Regions from separate parts of the Photorhabdus akhurstii genome, predicted to be linked through region 1. Evidence: predicted binding sites of a transcription regulator. Region 1 holds the regulator's gene; the other holds the start of a gene.
What was found. The regulator PhoB, encoded in region 1, activates phosphate uptake and scavenging genes when phosphate is short. The targets are predictions, from matches to a motif close to CTGTCATAAAACTGNCNNAT.
Positions count from the first base shown of each region.

Region 2: a site for PhoB is predicted at 1,636-1,655, ahead of pstS (phosphate ABC transporter substrate-binding protein PstS). Genes of this name have one in related genera too.

Region 1 covers NZ_CP020335.1:4,494,211-4,502,091, forward strand. Annotated here, with positions in the region: gene B0X70_RS19290 (peroxiredoxin C) at 1-159, shown strand, start outside; partial or broken gene ggt (gamma-glutamyltransferase) at 380-2,139, shown strand; gene brnQ (branched-chain amino acid transport system II carrier protein) at 2,279-3,610, opposite strand; gene phoR (phosphate regulon sensor histidine kinase PhoR) at 3,960-5,297, opposite strand; gene phoB (phosphate regulon transcriptional regulator PhoB) at 5,321-6,010, opposite strand; gene sbcD (exonuclease subunit SbcD) at 6,315-7,550, shown strand; gene B0X70_RS19320 (AAA family ATPase) at 7,547-7,881, shown strand, end outside.
Region 2 covers NZ_CP020335.1:198,143-206,023, reverse strand. Annotated here, with positions in the region: gene pstC (phosphate ABC transporter permease PstC) at 1-337, opposite strand, end outside; gene pstS (phosphate ABC transporter substrate-binding protein PstS) at 486-1,526, opposite strand; gene envZ (two-component system sensor histidine kinase EnvZ) at 1,743-3,074, opposite strand; gene ompR (osmolarity response regulator transcription factor OmpR) at 3,071-3,790, opposite strand; gene greB (transcription elongation factor GreB) at 4,713-5,186, shown strand; gene B0X70_RS00890 (hypothetical protein) at 5,501-5,665, opposite strand; gene B0X70_RS00885 (3-oxoacyl-[acyl-carrier-protein] synthase III C-terminal domain-containing protein) at 6,214-7,263, shown strand; gene B0X70_RS00880 (Tex family protein) at 7,875-7,881, shown strand, end outside.

The DNA.
Region 1 (7,881 bases):
CGTAACATTGACGAAATGCTGCGTATGGTTGACGCATTGCAATTCCACGAAGAGCACGGTGATGTCTGCCCTGCACAGTGGGAAAAAGGTAAAGAAGGTATGAGCGCCTCTCCAGATGGCGTAGCTAAATACCTGTCTCAAAACGCTGGTAAACTATAACCTTAGATATTACCCATATTCAGACCAGTCGGTTATTCCGGCTGGTTTTTTATTGCTGAAATTCCTCGTTTTGCCACCTTGCGCACAAAAACTCCCTCATCCTGATAACCATCGCCATTTATAATTAAATTTACAATTGTTTAACATTAAAATCAGTGTAAATAAAACAGCTTATTACAACTGACGAAAATAACCTCGCCAAAAAACAGGAGCTCGCAATATGTCGAAAACATGGAAAACACCACTGGCAATCTTATCCTTGCTTATCTCATCCCATCTTTATGCCGCTTCGCAACCGGCTGTTGAAGCTAAAAATGGTATGGTCGTTTCAGCTCAACACCTTGCTTCACAAGTGGGTGTCGATATCCTAAAAATAGGAGGAAACGCAGTTGATGCAGCCGTTGCCGTTGGCTATGCCCAAGCCGTTGTTAATCCATGTTGTGGAAATATCGGTGGTGGTGGTTTTATGACAATTCATTTGGCTGATGGCACCAATACTTTTATTAACTTCCGCGAAACCGCGCCAAATGCAGCAAGTGCCGATATGTATCTGGATAAAGAAGGCAATGTTATTAAAGAATCAAGTTTATATGGTTACCGCGCGGCCGGTGTGCCTGGAACTGTGATGGGGTTAAACAGCGCCCTAAAAAATATGGCAAATTAAGTCGTGAACAAGTTATGGCGCCTGCGATTAAGCTGGCACGAGAAGGTTTTATACTGACCCGCGCAGACACTGATATTCTAGATACTTCAATCAAACGCTTCCGCAAAGATCCAGAAGCAGCCCGTATCTTCCTACGCAAAGATGGCTCTCCTTATCAACCGGGAGACAGGCTGATACAAACCGATCTAGCGAATACGTTGGAGTTAATTGCCAAAAAAGGGCAAGAAGCTTTCTATCACGGAAATATTCCTAAATTGGTCGCCGAAGCAGCTAAAAAATCCGGCGGCATTATTACCGAAGCTGATTTTGCCAACTATAAAATCTCAGAAACAACCCCCGTCACCTGTAACTATCGCGGTTATAAATTTATCTCTTCACCGCCACCGAGTTCAGGTGGAGTAACCATGTGTGAAATTTTGAATATCTTGGAAGGCTACAACCTCAAAGAAATGGGATTCAACTCGGCTAATTATATTCACACACTGACAGAAGCCATGCGTCATGCCTACATGGATAGAAATACTTACCTTGGCGATCCAGAATTTGTTAAAAATCCCATCGATCGCTTATTGAGTAAGAATTACGCTGAATCTCTACGTAAAAAAATAGAACCAGGTAAAGCAACATTATCGGAGAATGTTCAGCCAGGTATTGGCCCCCATGAAAAACCAGAAACTACTCACTACTCTATTGTCGACAAAGAAGGTAATGCGGTTTCAACCACCTATACTATCAACGGACTTTTCGGCGCTGTCGTCATCGCCCCCGGGACAGGTTTCTTCCTCAATGATGAAATGGATGATTTCACCACTAAAATTGGTGAGAAGAATCTTTATGGCCTCATCCAAGGCGCGACTAACTCTATTGCCCCAGGTAAGCGCCCACTATCCTCGATGAGTCCGACACTTGTCACAAAAGACAACAAGATATTCCTTGTTCTGGGTTCACCCGGCGGCTCCCGTATTATCTCTATTACCCTGCAAACTGCCTTAAACATCATTGAACATGGGATGTCTCCTCAAGAAGCGGTTAATAGCCCCCGCATTCATCATCAATGGTTACCCGACGAAGTTTATTATGAGCAACGTGGTATTTCTAAAGACTCGTTGAATTTACTAGAAAAAATGGGATACAAGATGGTGGAACAGATACCGTGGGGCGCTGCTGAAGTGATTATGGTGGGTTTACCTAAAACCGCTGGCGATTCAGCTAATTCTTCAGGCAATGATGCCGCCGTATCTGGTAAAGTGCGTGAAAACCATTTTTATGGCGCCAATGATGTCCGACGCCCGGCCGGTGCGGCTATTGGTTACTAATGACCAAAATGACCAACAACTAAAAAAATAGCTAATCTGTGTAGGCAATATCGGGATGGGATATCCTTTTTTCAGGAACCCCATCCCATACTTTCCCTGAACATCCGACGATGGCAAACAGTCAGAGAAACAAACATCATCACTGATGCATTTGCGTCTCGCGGGTACCAGAGCGCCCTAAAACACGGTCATAAATACCAGCCACAACTAAAACCAACAGGGATGGCGCTAACCAAGCCAACCCTTGGTCCGCCAGTGGTAAACGTGTTGCCCAGTTTGGTAACAAATAAACCAGTGCTTCAGATGACTTAATCGCATCCAAAATACCAAATATCAGACTAATTAACATTACCGGAGCCAAAATGCGGGTAAAATTATGCCACCAGCACAGCGTAAAACTTAACACAATCAGAACGATACAAGGTGGATAAATAGCTGTCAGTACCGGTATAGAAATCTTAATCAAATGACTCAAACCAAGGTTAGAAGTCAACATGGAGAATCCTCCAAGGATCAAAACCAATGAACGATAAGACAGGGGCAAATAGCGGCTGAAAAACTCAGCACATGCACAGGTTAATCCAACCGCCGTCACCATACAGGCGACAAAAATCAGCACAGCCAGGAAAAGACTGCCAACACCACCAAAAGTATGATGAACATAGGCATGCAAAATGACCGCGCCATTTTCTGCATGAGGCACTAACGATCCGCTGCCAGCGCCCAATTTGAACAGGGAAAGATAAACCAGTATCAGACCAAGACCGGCGATAAAACCTGCCCACATTGCATAACGGGTCAATAATGAAGATGCGGCAACGCCTCTTGAACGCGCGGCGTTAACAATAACAATCCCAAACACCATCGCTCCCAGCGTATCCATCGTCAGATAACCATTGACGAAGCCACTGGAGAATGGGATTTGCTGATAAACATCAATCGCTGGAATTGAATCACCGGCCGGCCAAAGTAAAGCAGCAACACCAAGTATACCTAACGCCAACATCTTGATAGGCGCTAACACATGCCCGACAGTATCAAGCAAACGGCCTGGGTACAGGGAAACAGCAATTACCAACACAAAATAAATAAGACTGTAGATAAACAGGGGTAACTCGCCGGTACTGGTAAGCGGGGCAATACCTACTTCAAAAGAAACAGTTGCGGTCCGTGGGATAGCGAATAAAGGACCAACAGCCAAATAACAAACTGTCGCCAGCAGCAAACCAGCAACTTTACCAATAGGTGAACTCAGCTCTTCAATACCACCGCCAACTTTTGCCAACGCGATGATTGTAATGACGGGTAAACCAACCGCAGTTGCTAGAAAGCCTAGTGCTGCTAACCAAACATATTCACCTGATTGTAACCCCACCATCGGGGGAAAAATGATATTTCCCGCCCCCACAAACAGAGCAAAAGTCATAAACCCTAATGCCCAAATATCCTTAGATGATAAACGATGTGTCATAATGATTATTAATATTTTGTTACCATATTTATGGCCTGAATAATATAAATACTGCCAATAGCTAAGCCCATATTGACAATATTGAACCCTAATTTAACGATTTATTATCAAAATAATATTCACCAGGTATCTGTTGAAGACAGATTATAGCGATTATTATAGATAGAATCGCCAACAACTGCCCACAAGTAAAACTTTTATAGTGCCAGAAGGCAATAGATAAACCAGAATGCAGAAGTATATGCCGTACTCTTTTTCAAAACCAGTGATTGCTGTTAGCTATCATTGAATAAACACTATATGATTTGCGTTTTTTTTAACCTGAAAAAATAATAATCAATTGCGAAGATTAATTATTACTGTTAATCAAACTATTCCTATCTCTTCTGCTGGTTATTTTAACAGGTACAATCAATCCTGGCGGTAAAGTAAAACTAAAGGCTGTCCCTTTCCCTATTTCGCTGGAAATTTCAAGATGAGAATGATGATGATGTAAGGCATGTTTCACAATCGCAAGACCGAGACCGCTTCCCCCTGTTTGTCTGGAGCGTGCTTTATCCACCCGATAAAAACGTTCGGTCAAACGAGGTAGATGTTCAGCACTGATACCTTGCCCATTATCTTTCACAGTAAATTCAGCGCCTTGGGAATTCTTTTTCCAACTGACATCAATTTGAGTCCCTTTAGGGGTATGGTTAACCGCGTTATAAACCAAATTCGACATTGCACTGCGAAGCTGCTCTTCATTGCCGAACACTTTGAGCCCTTCACCAATATCAAAATTAATCTTATAACATTCATTACCCAATGCTGTGGCTTCCTGACGCAATACTTTAAGCATCAAAGGCACATCAACCACTTCATTCATATCAATCTGGGGAGCGACTTCAATTTTAGACAATTGCAACAATTGTTTCACCAAACTGTCCAGCCTCCGGGTTTGCTCCTGCATTGTATTCAACGCTTTCTTACTTAGCGGATTATCCTCTGCCTGATCCTGCATCATTTCCAAATAACCCTGCAAAACGGTTAAAGGGGTACGCATTTCATGACTGACATTGGCAAAAAAGTCACGACGGGCATTTTCCAATGTTCGCTTCTGAGTCACATCTCGGGCAACCATCAAGAACTGTCCCTCAGTATAAGGCATCACCCGGAACTCAACCGTGAAACCATTATTTAATTCAATGGATAAAGGACGTGAAAAATCTCTGGAAAGGATATATCGGCTAAAATCAGGGTAGCGGAGTAAATTAAAAATATGCTGTCCATTATCTTCAGGCCAACGAAAACCGAGTAAATGTTGCGCCAGGCGGTTACACCAGAAAATATTACCTTCTGTTGTCATCATCACAATGGCATCGGGCAATGATTCCGCCCCGCTACGAAACCGTTTGATCAACAATGCCAGCTCACGACGCCGTTTTCGATTCCGTTGCTGCATCTGGTGAATACCATAGAAAATTGGCTCCCACCCTCCTCTCCCCGACGGCGGCAACATACTGCGATCCAGCCATAGCCAGTTCGACAGTTTTAGCAAGTTATAACCATGCCACATCAACACCAAAAACACCGAAACAAATAAACACCAGGATAAGTGACCAATAAATATCGACAAAATTAACGCAGGCAAACAAAAGAGAAACAGTTCTGAAACCAGCTTCTTCCAGGATAAACGTTCTAACACATTAGATTCTCCGGTGCGTGGATTTAGTAACGGGTAGAAAAACGGTAACCCGTACCACGAACGGTCTGCACCATTTTATCATGGCCGCCAATCTCTAATACTTTACGTAAACGGCGGATATGGACATCAACAGTTCTATCTTCAACGTAAACGTTTGCTCCCCAAACATAATTAAGCAACTGTTCACGGCTATAGACCCGTTCAGGGTGAGTCATAAAGAAGTGCAATAATTTAAATTCCGTCGGCCCCATATCCAGTGCTTTATCCTGGCTGGTCACCCGATGGGAGGTTGAATCCAAAACCAAGCCATTCATTTCGATAATATCTTCCATGACCATCGGTGAAATACGCCGTAATACCGCTTTAACTCTAGCAACCAGCTCTTTAGGAGAAAAAGGCTTGGTGATATAGTCATCCGCCCCAACTTCGAGGCCACGCACCCGATCTTCCTCTTCACCGCGGGCAGTCAGCATCATCACCGGAATATCACGGATATTATTATTCCGTTTCATCTGTTTAATTATCTGCAAGCCAGAGCCGCCGGGAAGCATCCAATCCAATAACACTAAATCAGGATATGGCTCAGATAAACATGCCAACGCAGAATCAAAATCCTCTGCTTCTACCGGCTGATACCCGTTTTTTTCCAGAACAAAACAGACCATCTCACGAATCGGAGCTTCATCTTCAACTACCAGAATGCGTCTTGCCATGATTAATCCCGTTAATATATTGAGTTGACATCCACTACGCCCTAAAGAACGAGGTTTTACGGCGCACCTGATAACAGCCTAATTTGAAAAAGCATTATGCGTCAGTTTTATGACAAATTTATGAAATCCTGCCTTGGTTATCCGCTATCTGCAATCTATTTCGCAATAATTAATTTAACAATTGTCATATTTCATAATGAATGCGAAGCCGCTCGGAGATATATTCAAGAGATCGGATTTAAAAGCGACATTCAGAATACAGCGATTATAATCATGCTTCACTTTAACCAATGACGGCGAAACTATGCGTATTATTCACACTTCAGACTGGCATCTCGGCCAATATTTTTTTACAAAAAGCCGGGCTGCTGAACATCAACATTTTCTGCGCTGGCTGATTAAACAGATCGAAAACTACCAGGCCGATGCATTAATTGTTGCCGGAGATGTATTTGATACCGGCTCACCGCCTAGCTACGCCCGCGAGCTATATAATCGCTTTATCGTTGAACTACAGCCTACCGGTTGTCAGTTAATTATCCTTGGTGGTAACCATGATTCAGTCGCAACATTAAATGAATCAAAAGAACTCCTTTCCTGCCTGAATACCACCGTTATCGCTCACGCAGAAAAAGATCCACAAAAACAGATAAAAGTCCTCACCACCAAACAAGGCAATGCCGGTGCGATTCTTTGTACAATCCCTTTTCTGCGGCCAAGAGATATTATGATCAGCCAGTCCGGTCAATCAGGAGAACAAAAACAACTCGCATTACAAGAAGCCATTGCAGAACACTATCATCGACTCTATCAGCAAGCGTGTGAATTACGTGATGAATTGAATTTGCCTTTACCTATCATTGCTACCGGACACCTAACGACCGTTGGCGCCACGGTTACAGATTCAGTGCGGGATATTTATATCGGTACATTGGACGCCTTCCCGGCACAAGCGTTTCCGCCGGTAGACTATATTGCGCTTGGGCATATTCACCGGCCACAAATCGTGGCTAAATCTGAACATATTCGCTACAGCGGCTCCCCTATTCCTCTTAGTTTCGATGAAGTCGGGCAAGAGAAAAGTGTCTGTTTGGTGGAATTTACCCAAGACAAACTGGAATCTATTAAGCTTTTACCCATTCCACAATATCAGCCTATGCAGCTTATCAAGGGCGACCTACAACAGATTGAGCAACAATTACAAACTTTTAATGACCATCAAGGAGAGCAGCCTGTCTGGCTGGATATTGAAGTTGCCACCCAAGATTACCTCCATGATATCCAAAAAAGGGTTCAATCAATGGTTGCAGAACTTCCAGTCGAAGTCATTCTGCTACGGCGCAGTAAAACACAGCAGCAAAATAAGCTAGCGCAAGAAAACCGAGAAACCCTGACAGAACTTAGCGTCAACGAAGTTTTTGCTCGACGGCTTGCCCAATCAGCACTCGAAAATGAAGAACATAAAAAACGTCTGACCACTCTTTTCGAACAAACACTGAACGATATCTATCAGGCTAAAAACAAGGAGGAGCAGGCATGAAAATTTTGAGTCTACGGCTAAAGAACATTAATTCATTACAAGGTGAATGGAAAATTGATTTCACAGCAGAGCCGTTTGCCAGCAGTGGTCTGTTCGCCATAACCGGCCCGACCGGTGCGGGTAAAACTACCTTATTAGATGCGATCTGCCTTGCGCTTTATCACGAAACCCCACGCTTGACGATTTCTACCTCACAAAATGAGCTGATGACCCGACACACCGCAGAATCACTAGCCGAAGTTGAGTTTGAAGTGAAAGGTGTCGCTTACCGTGCTTTCTGGAGCCAACGGCGAGCACGTAATCAACCAAATGGCAATCTGCAATCCCCTAA
Region 2 (7,881 bases), 1.4 Mb from region 1:
CGAGCGGACGTTTCAGCCAGTTAGGCGCCAGTTCCGTTAGGAACAGAGCAATCCCAAAACTGACAGGCACGGCGATAATCAACGCAATCAGCGAAGTCACCAACGTACCGTAAATCGGTATTAAGGCGCCAAATTGCTCTGCCGGGGCATCCCACGCTTTCTGCCAGAGGAAAGAGATGCCAAACTGCTGAATACTAGGCCAGGAGGCAATAATCAGCGAGATAATGATGCCTCCTAACAAAAATAAAGTTATCAGCGCAGCTAGCCTAACCAGTGCGCCGAAAATAATATCGCCATTTTTACTGGGTGCTTTCATTGCCGTTTTTTGTTCGGCCATAGAGCTTATTCTCATTCGGGGTTAACTCCCTCCTTAAATGGAGGGAGAAATTAAAACGACAAATTTAATCGATATTTAAAACGATCGATCTTTAAAGCGATCGATATTCAAAACAATCGACAGTTAAAACAATCACTATCAACACGACTTAATACAGGGCTTTACCATTGCTATCTTTTATCTGGGTTTTCCAAGCGGCGCGAACTTGCTCAATCACCTCTTTGGGCAGAGTGGCATAATCCAGATCCTTTGCCTGTTTACTGCCTTTCTCATAAGCCCAATCAAAGAATTTCAATACTTCTGCCCCTTTCACTGCATCTTTTTGCTGTTTATGAACCAGAACAAATGTGGTGGAAGTCATCGGCCAGGCATTTTCACCTTGTTGGTTTGTTAAATCCTGAGCAAAGGTTTTATGCCATTCCGCTTTCTTCGCTGCGGCACTGAAACTCTCTTCTGTCGGGCTAACCACGTTACCGTTAGCAGATACCAGTTTGGTATAAGCCAAATGATTCTGTTTCGCGTAAGCATATTCAACATAACCAATGGAACCCGTCAGACGCTGAACAAACGCGGCAACCCCATCATTACCTTTACCGCCTAAACCAATAGGCCAGCTTACGGTGGAACCGGCGCCAACTTTTTCTTGCCACTCTTTATTCACTTTAGAGAGGTAGCTAGTAAATACAAAGGAGGTACCGGAACCGTCAGCACGACGTATCACAGCAATATCTTGCTCCGGTAGTTTGACTCCCGGATTCAATTGAGTAATTGCTGGATCATTCCACTTTCTCACTCTACCTAAATAAATATCAGCCACCGTTTTACCATCCAGCGTCAATTCTCCGGCCTTAAGCCCTGGGATATTGACCGCCAGTACCACCCCACCGATGACTGTCGGGAACTGAAACAGATCATCAGCAGCTAACTTTTCATCGGATAAAGGGGCATCGGAAGCACCGAAATCAACGGTATTTGCCTGAATTTGTTTTACGCCGCCGGAAGAACCGATGCCTTGATAATTGACTTGATTACCTGTCTCTTTTTGATAAGAATCCGCCCACTTGGCATACACCGGTGCGGGAAATGTCGCACCTGCCCCGGTTAAGCTAGTGGCAGCAAATACAGACAAGGTTGTCAAAGAAAACGTCGCTGCCATTATGCCGGCTACGGTGGTACGCATCAGTTTCATAATCCCTCCTAATGGGATATTGAGAATCAACAAAGAAATCTATTCGTCAAATTCAAAATAAGGTGCAGGAGGGAAAATAGGTTAATTTAATTACAGCAAAATGTCTCAATTATGACATTTTTATGACAGCGCAATGGGCGCTTAACCTGAGACTGACATAAAACTGTCATCTCCACACACCGTTAAAATCGAATATAGGAGATGATTATCAAGCCGTTAAAAATTATCTTCCACGACAGGAATACAGACACGGATAGATAATCCCCCTCTAGGGCTGGCGCCCATTTCAATTTTTCCATCATGAGCATCAATAATTCGCTGAACAATCGCCAGACCTAACCCTGTTCCACTGCTGCTGCGCGCTCTTTCGCCGCGAACGAATGGCTGAAATAACCGTGGCAAATCTTCCTGCTTAATGCCGGCTCCATTATCTTCTACCTGAAACCAGGCAAATTTATTTGTCTGACCACTACTCACTTTAATCCAGCCGTTACCATAACGATTGGCATTAACCAACATATTAGCCAACGCTCGTTTAATAGAAATCGGATTGGCGTTAACGGTTATTGGGTTAAGAGAGAGATGGTTTTCAATATCTTGCTCATAGCCATTCTCTGCGGAAATAACCTCTTTGAGAATAGCGTTCAGTTCGCAGAACTCCATTGGCATCTCTTGCCCGGTACGGAGATAATCAATGAATTGCTCAATAATCGCGTTACACTCTTCAATATCTTTATTGATCGATTCAGACAGATAAGCATCTTCCTTGCTCATCATTTCTGTTGCCAGTCGAATACGTGTCAGCGGAGTACGCAAATCATGGCTTACGCCAGCAATTAATATCGTACGGTCACTTTCCAATAACTTTATCCCGGCGGACATTTGGTTAAATGAGCGAATGGCTGCTCGAACTTCCAGAGAACCCGCTTCCCGCACCGACGGCATCATAATACCTTTACCTGTTTGCCTGGCTGCATACTCCATTTCCAGTAAAGGCCGGTTTTGAAAACGGATATAGAGCCAGATACAACCAAATATCAGTAATAGAATTGCCAGTGTATAGCGAAAAATAGGCGAGAATTGATTTTGTTCGATCTCAGTCAGAGGAACCCTGACCCAAATATCGGGGGCTAAATAGGAATTAAGCCAAAGTATAGGGCTATCTGTGTTTATTTCCAGACGAAGATCGGCACTGCCGCCAAGGTATTCGCCCATCTTCTCACTCAAGAAATCATAACGTCTGGCCCAACGTAAACCTTGTATCTCCGCGTCAGATTCAGAATAGAGCGTAATACCCAATTCTTGATAAATCTCCCGGCGAACTACCGGCGATATCACCAGAAAAGAGCCATCTTCCAGCTTCAACTTCTCAGCCATTAGGGTACGGACTTCATACGCTAATACCTTATTGAATTGCTGCAAGCTTGGCATGATAACGAAATTCACAACAACCAAGTAGCTGGTTACCAGACTGATAAACAGCATAGCCATAATCAGGAATAAAATATGGGTAAACGTGCTGCGAGGGGAAAATCGCAATAATCTCATACACGAATTCCGTCAGGCACAAAGACATAACCCAGACCCCAGATAGTCTGGATATAACGAGGATGTGTAGGATCTTCTTCAATCACACGGCGCAGACGTGAAACCAAGACATCAATAGATCGCTTCATCGTGCTATATTCCCGACCATGAGCTAAACTCATCAGCTTATTACGGGACAGTGGCACGCCAGGATAAGAAACCAGTACTTTCAATACGGCAAATTCCCCACTGGTTAATTGAATATGTTCATCTCCCTGAAACATCTCCCGCGTACTCAAATTGAGGCTAAACTTGCCAAAATTAATAATCGCATCATCCTCAACCGGCAGACCCAATAACTTATTCGCCTGACGACGCAATACCGCCCGGATACGCGCCAATAACTCACGAGGATTAAATGGCTTCGGAATATAATCATCAGCGCCAATTTCCAACCCAACAATACGATCTACCTCTTCTCCCCTCGCCGTCACCATAATAATCGGTACCGGATTACTTTGGTTTCTCAGCCTTTGACAAACAGAAAGTCCATCCTCTCCTGGTAACATTAAATCCAATACGATTAAGCTAACAGATTCCCGTGTCAGTAAACGGTCCATCTGCTCCGCATTAGCGGCACTACGTACCTGAAAACCTTGTTCTGTTAGATAACGCTCTAATAACGTTCGTAAACGCATGTCATCATCCACCACAAGGATCTTGTTATCTACTTGCATTATCAAACTCCAAAAAACACTACATGCTTTGATAAATTTATCATTTTGAAAGAGATTAACCCAAAGATAGAAACCAGATATCTGTATTTTGAGACTATTCCTAATAGGACTTATTTACACTGTTATTAATTATAATGATTAATTTAGTGGTTTATTACTGACAACGAGAACAAAGTAATTCACTGTCAACTATCGAATTTCTACCGCTATTTCGCCATCCGCCAACCTATCAATTAGCGCCCTGGCTACCGGCAAATTGATAGAAATCCATTTATTAGTTGGATTAAATTCATCAGGCAGACTAAACGAAAATTGCCTTTTGCTGCATATTACCTTCTTACCATCGCCACGGTTTTCGGCTATTCCTTACTAACGAGGATCTGGATCGATCATGTTCAGCTCACCAACGTTTGGGCAAGAAACCACTCAGCGGTCGATTTTTCGTCACCTTTCGTTACTATAGTAAACAATTTCGCTTGTTTTTTCTCCACTTAAACCTTAATAGCCTGTCTCATCACCAACAAGATTCACAGCATACATACTATTCAGTACACAGAACCATAAATTATATGATGAACGTTATAAATATTAGAGCCAAATATCATAATGAGTGGACAGGTAAAGCAATCTTGTTACCGATAATGCTAACTCGAAACCGTCTGTTAACCGCTTATCTCTCGTTTTAAACCCGTACTCATCGCAGTGGGAGCCTGTCATATTTGCTGCCATGTAGCCGATAATCCATCAACAGTGATAAATTTATTCAACCAACGACTAGCTGAATGTAACTAATACGTTAATCTTGCAAAACAGCCGGGATTTATTGATTAACGACTAAAAACCGAGTCTTAATTTGACATCTACCAAAATGGGCTGTTTTATACATTTATGAGGTTAACTACGGTATCTACATCAACATAAAATGAAGACTAAACTGATAACCCGCGAAGGCTACAACAAATTAAAGGAAGAATTGGATTATCTCTGGCGTGAAGAGCGCCCAGAAGTGACTAAAAAAGTCACTTGGGCAGCAAGCCTCGGTGACCGGAGTGAAAACGCAGATTATCAATATAACAAGAAGAGGCTACGGGAGATTGATCGCAGAGTCCGATATCTAACCAAGAGCTTAGAAGAGTTGCGGTGTGTTGATTATTCTCCCCAACAAGATGGACGAATATTCTTTGGCGCATGGGTCGAGATCGAAAATGATCAAGGCGAGATTAAACGCTTTCGTATTGTCGGGTACGACGAAATTTTTGGTCGCAAAGACTACATATCAATCGATTCTCCAATGGCCCGAGCTTTATTGAAGAAAGAAGTTGGAGACAGTGCAATCGTTCAGACACCAACTGGAAAAGTGTTGTGGTATGTGAACGAGATCGAATACATGAAATAGCCGGTATACTCTTTCGACATGACGTCGTTAGCACTATATATCGAAGAATCACAACATATCGAAGAATCACAACTGAATGAATCGCACACTAACGATTCATTCACTCTGCGAAGCGGAATTTAATGCAGGCGGCCAGAATTAAATGAACGTGAAATAGTACTATTGTTTTACTCTTATGTATTACTCTTAGCATCACGACCAAGATAATCAATTATATCGCCACATATTTTATGATTATAAAAATCAGTGTAAAAACGACTCCTAATTAGAAGACATTCAAATAAAGTCAGAAATATATACGTAGACCATTAAACTCACCTAGAAACTGGCAACTTTCCGCTTTTAAGAAAATACTGGAAATTCTTATCACCTTGTTCTGCTGCACGTTTCACATCAAAAGCAGCCGTTTTACGTGGGGATTTCTTACGCTTAACGTCGGTTTCTAGTTGTATTGCAGTGTGTGGCAACTGAGCTAACATCGAAACCTCCTTGAGAACAACGATAGTGAATGATTGGCTAACCATACGCCAATTCAGGCTGGTATTTCAGTACCGTGAAATACCAACAAACGTGCTGATTAGCACTTATAGCTGACAACAAAAGTGTATTCCCTCGTTGGATCAGAATGAAAAACATTTTCTTGCCGACGTGTCACATGCCATGCCGCAATGGGTAAAATTGATTATATTTAATTAATAAAAATATAATCACTGATATAAACAAAACAGCACAGTAATAAATGTATTTTAAAGTTTACAAAAATCTAAAATGTAAGGATGAAAAATAGTATCGATACCTTGAATCAGATATAAATTATGATAGAAATATAAATCATCAAGTTATTTCAATGGAGAAAATTAACATTATAAAAAACTCACTAATATGTGAATTTTTATTTAGGTTTTCTGAAAATAGAGTGCCTAATTTTTTAAATAAAAATCTGTGCAAGTAGAAATTAAATTCAATGTAATTATTAAAACACCATAAAAATAGAATATTAAAAATATTTATCCAGAGGAATGTGTAAATGAAAATAGCAGGTATATCAGGATTACTTCCGTCACGACTGGTTACAAATCAGGAAGTTATCGATTTAATTGATCAACACTCAAGAAAAACTTTTCAGGGAAATTTACCTAAAACCTTACAGACGATCAGAAAGTTACTCGATACAAGTGGTATAAAAACCCGGCATTGGCTGAATAAGGGTGAAAAGCCTATGCAACTGATGGAAGCGGCGTTTGACCGCGCTTTAGCGCAAGCTAATATAAGCAAAGCCGAAATTGATCTCTTACTCTACCCCAATGTCACTCGTGGTTTCACCGAGCCAGCCAATAGTACTTTTATTGCAAAGGCTCTAGGATTAAATTGCAGGAATTACGACGTTTCAGACGCCTGTAATGGTTGGGTGACGGCGATGGACATTATCAATAGTAAAATGAAGGCAGGTGAAATACGCCATGCCGCTATTGTTAACATGGAATTTGGTATGTCCGATGGAGGACCTCTCTTTCCAAAGAACTTCTCTTTGTCTTCTCCATCGGAACTGGCTTACAAATTTGCAAGTTTTACCATAGGAGAAGCCACAGCCGTCACCATACTGAGTAATGAATCACCTGATAATTTCAAGTTTTCTTATATCAACAGGCCAGATTTAAGCGACCTGTCGACCATCTCCTTACCGGGCTGGGAACTATTTTGTAATGATTCTGATGTCAAACGCATTTCACCGCTTGGCGGACAATATCTATTTAATTCATATGCAGCCTTGCTAAATGAATATGGTTGGGAAGATGCAATCGGGGTATTTAATCAGCACAATGTTTCCAGCAACGATATTCACAAAATCTTTATTCATACAGGTTCACCTAAAATGTGGCATAAGCTTGGACATTCGATCGGGGTTGATAATAAAATGCATCACGTTGGACATAAAACAGGTAACATTATTACTACATCTATTCCTTTTGGAATCATTGATGCTGTTCATCAAGGCATACTGGAGAAAGACCAATTCTGCATGGGATGGGCCGGAAGTGGTGGAATGGTTTTTGCTGCAATGTCATTTAAATTTTAGGATATATTTTTACCAAGCCAGCTAAAGCGAGTCGCATTGTGCACAAAATTAGGAATATATTCCTGGAGCCATTATATGGCTGACTAAGCTGGAGTCGATGTTCGCCTAAATAATTCAATAAGGCTGGAAGATTAAATAGTCTTCCAGCCTTAATTAACAAAACAATAAAATTACTTTAAAATAATATTCATTTAGTTGGTTATAAATATCTAAGCAGGTCAGAACAATTCCATTAAATAAATTCTTTAGGTAATCTCTCTATTTTTAACGAAAGTCAAAAGTAGATTTATCATTCATTAGCTTACTGACTTCATGGGCGACACTATGAAGCTCAGATTTTTCCTACTTTAGCCGTTCTTTCAGTTGAATTTGTATATTCAGATAAAAGCTCATAGAAAGTTCGGTAACACGCCTATGGTTCCAGCGATAACTTTTCACATTTGAGTTCAATCGCAGTTGCTATAGCGTAACCGGCAACAAATTCGTTGAATGATATCGCAATACGTCAAAATAAGATTAGACGTAAACTGGAAATTATTCCTCTCAAAACGTATAAAGGAGTTTTGTGAATATTTGAAATTTGAAGCTTATCCACCAGAAGAAAACGCAACATGAATC